One region of the Dechloromonas sp. A34 genome, then DNA from elsewhere that is predicted to be linked to it. Evidence: riboswitches for the same ligand, from Rfam matches in the RefSeq annotation. Region 1 holds a riboswitch; the other holds the start of a gene.
The links. Region 1 has a riboswitch for cobalamin ahead of bluB (5,6-dimethylbenzimidazole synthase). Riboswitches for the same ligand answer to the same signal wherever they lie in the genome.
Positions count from the first base shown of each region.

Region 1 (2,196 bases):
GCAGGGCGAACCAGAACAGGGCGCCGAAGATCGCATCGTTGCCGTTTTCGAGCACCGATTCGACGCCGGCCTTGGCGACGCCGGATTCATCGAGCTCGGCGGTCTCGCGCGAAACGATCCAGCCGACGCGCCGGCGGGCTTCGTCGAGCCGGCCTTCGCGCAGCGGCCGGGCGACAGCTTCGGCGTGCTCGGCCAGGCTGTGGGCGCCGAGGGCGAAGTAGAGCAGGGCGACGTCGACGGCGAAGGGCGCGTAGGGTCGCAGCTGCAGGGCGAGCGCCACGGGCGGCAGTACGACCAGGGCCCAGGCCAGGATGCCGGCGAGCTGAGTCCGCCGATTCAGGCGTTTCTCGACGGCGGCGGCCAGCTTGCCGAAGCCGACCAGCGGGTGCCAGCGGCCCGGTTCGCCGAGCAGGCGGTCGAGCAGCACGGCGCTCAGCGCGGCCAGGGGCATCGCGTACGGGGCCAGGGCTGCCAGACTCCAATTCATTTCGGGAAGACGCCCTTGTGTTGGATATCCGCCTGCATCTCGCGCAGAACTGCAGCCAGCGGGGCTTCGGCCGCGTTCTGCGCGCCCCACTGTTCATGGAACACCAGTTCCTCGACCGGCAGGCGCGGCAGCCAGCCGGCTTTTTCCAGTTCGGGCTTGTCCTTGAAATGGCTGACGTAGCCGATGCACAGGTAGGCGATCGGCACGATGTGATGCGGAATACCCAGCGCGTCTTGCAGGGCCTTCTCGTGGAAGATGCTGACCCAGCCGACGCCCAGACCTTCGGCGCGGGCCGCCAGCCAGAGGTTCTGCACGGCGCAGACGCTGCTGTAGAGGTCCATGGTCGGGATATGGGTGCGGCCGATGACCACCGGGCCGCTGCGCGAGCGGTCGCAGGTGATGCAGAGGTTGATCGGCGCTTCGAGAATGCCCTGCAGTTTCAGGCCGCTGTAGATTTCGCGCTTTTCGTCCGGGAACATCCGCGCCGCTTCATCGTTGGCCTGGGCGAACACGTCGTGGACGCGCTGCTTGACCTCGGGCGAACGGACCAGCAGGAAGTTCCACGGCTGCATGAAACCGACCGAGGGCGCATGGTGGGCCGCCATCAGCAGGCGGCTGAGCAGGTCGTCCGGCACCGGCGTCGGCAGAAACTGGCCGCGCACATCGCGGCGGTTGAAAATGGCTTGATACACCGCTGCCCGGTCGGCAGCGGAAAAAGCGTGCGCCTGAGGCGCGGATGGGTTTTCCATGGATTCCCCTTCTGGAAAAGCGGCGGTTGCCTGGCCGGGCAACCTTGTTTCGTCTCCCGGCCGGTCTTCTGACTCGGATTCAACCGCACGATGCGCCTTCCCGACCGTGGTCAGTGGCTCGCTGCATCGCCCGTCATCCTTACAGCGCTGGGCACGTGGCGGACTTGCACCGCCTTCCCGATTCTCCGTTCAGTACTGCTGAACGGCACCTGGAGACACCTGCCCAAAGCAAAATTGAGCGGGGCCGATGGTGCCATAATTACGGACTTTTTTCACACCTCCCGCCATATGTCCTGTTCTACCCTGATGGTCCAAGGCACTACCTCCGATGCCGGAAAAACGACCCTGGTCGCCGCGCTATGCCGCATTCTGAAGCGGCGCGGTGTGCGCGTCGCGCCGTTCAAGCCGCAGAACATGGCGCTCAATTCGGCGGTGACCAGCGATGGCGGCGAAATCGGCCGGGCGCAGGCGCTGCAGGCGCTGGCCTGCGGCCTCGAGCCGCATACCGATTTCAACCCGGTGCTGTTGAAGCCGACGACGGACAAGAAGGCGCAGGTCATCATCCACGGCAAGGTGGCGACCGATCTCGACGCCAAGGCCTACCACGCCTACAAGCCACGGGCGATGGGGGCCGTGCTTGAGTCCTGGGGGCGGCTGACCGCTGCCTACGATTGCGTGCTGGTCGAAGGTGCCGGCTCGCCGGCCGAAATCAACCTGCGCGACCGCGACATCGCCAATATGGGCTTTGCCGAAGCTGTGGACTGCCCGGTGATCCTCGTTGCCGACATCGACCGCGGCGGCGTCTTCGCCCATCTGGTCGGCACCCTGGACCTGCTCTCCCCCTCGGAGCAGAACCGGGTCAAGGGCTTCGTGATCAACCGTTTTCGCGGCGACATCGGCCTGCTCGAACCCGGCCTGACATGGCTCGAAGAACGGACCGGCAAGCCGGTGCTCGGCGTG
Region 1 is NZ_CP102486.1:132,668-134,863, forward strand. Features, by position in the region: gene cbiB (adenosylcobinamide-phosphate synthase CbiB) at 1-487, opposite strand, end outside; gene bluB (5,6-dimethylbenzimidazole synthase) at 484-1,236, opposite strand; cobalamin riboswitch at 1,277-1,464, opposite strand; gene NQE15_RS00665 (cobyric acid synthase) at 1,525-2,196, shown strand, end outside.

Region 2 (2,196 bases), 2.2 Mb from region 1:
AGGCGGCACGTGCAGGATGAAGGCCCACAATTCTAGCGAATGGGGCCTTCGCTCGATGCCGATCGACCCCGAAGGTCGCGCGGCAGGATACGGCGTTCAGCCAGGCGGCTGAACCGGACACTCGGCCAAAGACATGGCCGGACCCGACCGAAGTCGGGGATCCAAAAGGCAGGTAACGACTGCGACGCCAGCAAGGCTGGACTTCAGGGCGACCGGGGTCGCCGATGAAGGCTGTGCAGACACGATGTCCACAGAAAGCGCTTGTAGTATCGCGCTGGACTTATCCGGGATTCAAGACAGCGGTTTTGTTTGCCACATGCAAGCGTCGGGAATTCCAAGCTTCTTGGCGAGGTGCGAGCTTTGCGCGGGTAATCTACCCACGGCGAGGCAGTTATGTGCCATCCAGATGGCACATAACCACCGGTGGCAACGACCGGGAAAACAGAGAGGTGCTGATGGAGTTGCGCGCCACGACCACTACAGGTAGTGGTATAAATTCGCCGAAGCACCGTATATAGTATATGCGCTTCCTTGACACCCCGCGTCTGTTAAGCCTAGACTCGGTGCCGTTGATGGTTCCCCACCCAGGGATTAAAAGGGAATCCGGTGCCGAGTCTGACTCGAATTCCGGGGCTGCCCCCGCAACTGTAATCGGCGAGCGCTTCGCCAACACATGCCACTGGATGCGTCCGGGAAGGTAGGTGAAGCGCGCTGAACCGAGAGCCAGGAGACCTGCCGCAACGAACTTTCTTTCATGGTTTTGGGGCGGGGTGTCCCTGACGAGAGGTTTATTGCGTGTCTTTCTTGCCGTTCGTTCGTCTGGCCGATTCGACCACGGGTTGCTACCCGCTGGCGTCGCGGCTGGTCGCGTCGAATTCCGGCCTGGCGCAACGTCGATTCTCCGCCCCCCGATACGGAGAATCGCCTTGCAATCGAATATTCACGCCCTTTCCGCCAGCAGCGAGTATGCCGTGGCTGCCCTGCAGGTCATCCGCCGCAACGGCGCCGTCGTTCCCTTCCACGCCGACAAGATCGCCGTTGCGCTGACCAAGGCTTTCCTCGCCGTCGAGGGTAGCCAGAGCGCCGTATCGTCGCGGGTTCGCGAAGTCGTTGCCCGGCTGACCGATGCCGTGGTCCGTTCGCTGACCCGTCGCCTGCCCGATGGCGGCACGGTGCAAATCGAGGACATCCAGGACCAGGTCGAACTGGCCCTGATGCGCTCCGGCGAGCACGACGTGGCCCGGGCCTACGTGCTTTACCGCGAGCGCCGGGCGGCGGAACGCGCCACGCTGGCGGTGGCGCAGGGCGCGCCGGCGCTGCATGTGACGGTGGATGGCGAGCGCCGGCCGCTCGATGCCGGGATGCTGCTGCAGACCTGCGAGGCCGCCTGTGCCGGGCTGGGCGAGGTGGTTTCGACGCGGACCATTCTCGATCAGGCGCTGAAGAATCTCTACGACGGCGTGCCGCTGGCCGACGTGCAGCAGGCGCTGATCCTCGCCGCGCGCACGCTGATCGAGCGCGAGCCGGCCTACAACCAGGTCACCGCCCGGCTGTTGCTGGCCAGCCTGGGGCATGAGGTGCTCGGCCGCCCGCTGGGGCTGGACGAGATTGCTACGGTCAACGGCGAATATTTGCCAAAATTCATCGCGCAGGGCATCGCCGCCGAACTGCTCGACCCGCGCCTCGCCACCTTCGACCTGCCGCGCCTGGCCGCCGCGCTGAAGCCGGAGCGCGACCGGCAGTTCGGCTACCTCGGCCTGCAGACGCTGTACGACCGCTATTTTCTGCACATAGCCGGGCGCCGCATCGAGCTGCCGCAAATCTTCTTCATGCGCGTCGCGATGGGCCTGGCCTTGAACGAAATCGACCGCGAAGCCCGCGCCATCGAGTTCTACGACCTGATTTCCAGCTTCGATTTCATGTGCTCGACGCCGACCCTGTTCAACAGTGGCACGCTGCATTCGCAACTGTCGTCGTGCTACCTGACCACCGTGGCCGACGATCTGGAAGGCATCTACCAGGCTATCAAGGAAAACGCCCTGTTGCAGAAATACGCCGGCGGCCTGGGCAACGACTGGACGCCGGTGCGCTCGCTGGGCAGCCGGATCAAGGGCACCAACGGCCAGAGCCAGGGCGTCATTCCCTTCCTGAAAGTGGTCAACGACACGGCGGTCGCCGTCAACCAGGGCGGCAAGC
Region 2 is NZ_CP102486.1:2,717,747-2,719,942, forward strand. Features, by position in the region: cobalamin riboswitch at 557-755, shown strand; gene NQE15_RS13615 (ribonucleoside-diphosphate reductase subunit alpha) at 927-2,196, shown strand, end outside.
Region 2: another riboswitch for cobalamin. It lies ahead of NQE15_RS13615 (ribonucleoside-diphosphate reductase subunit alpha); the one in region 1 lies ahead of bluB (5,6-dimethylbenzimidazole synthase).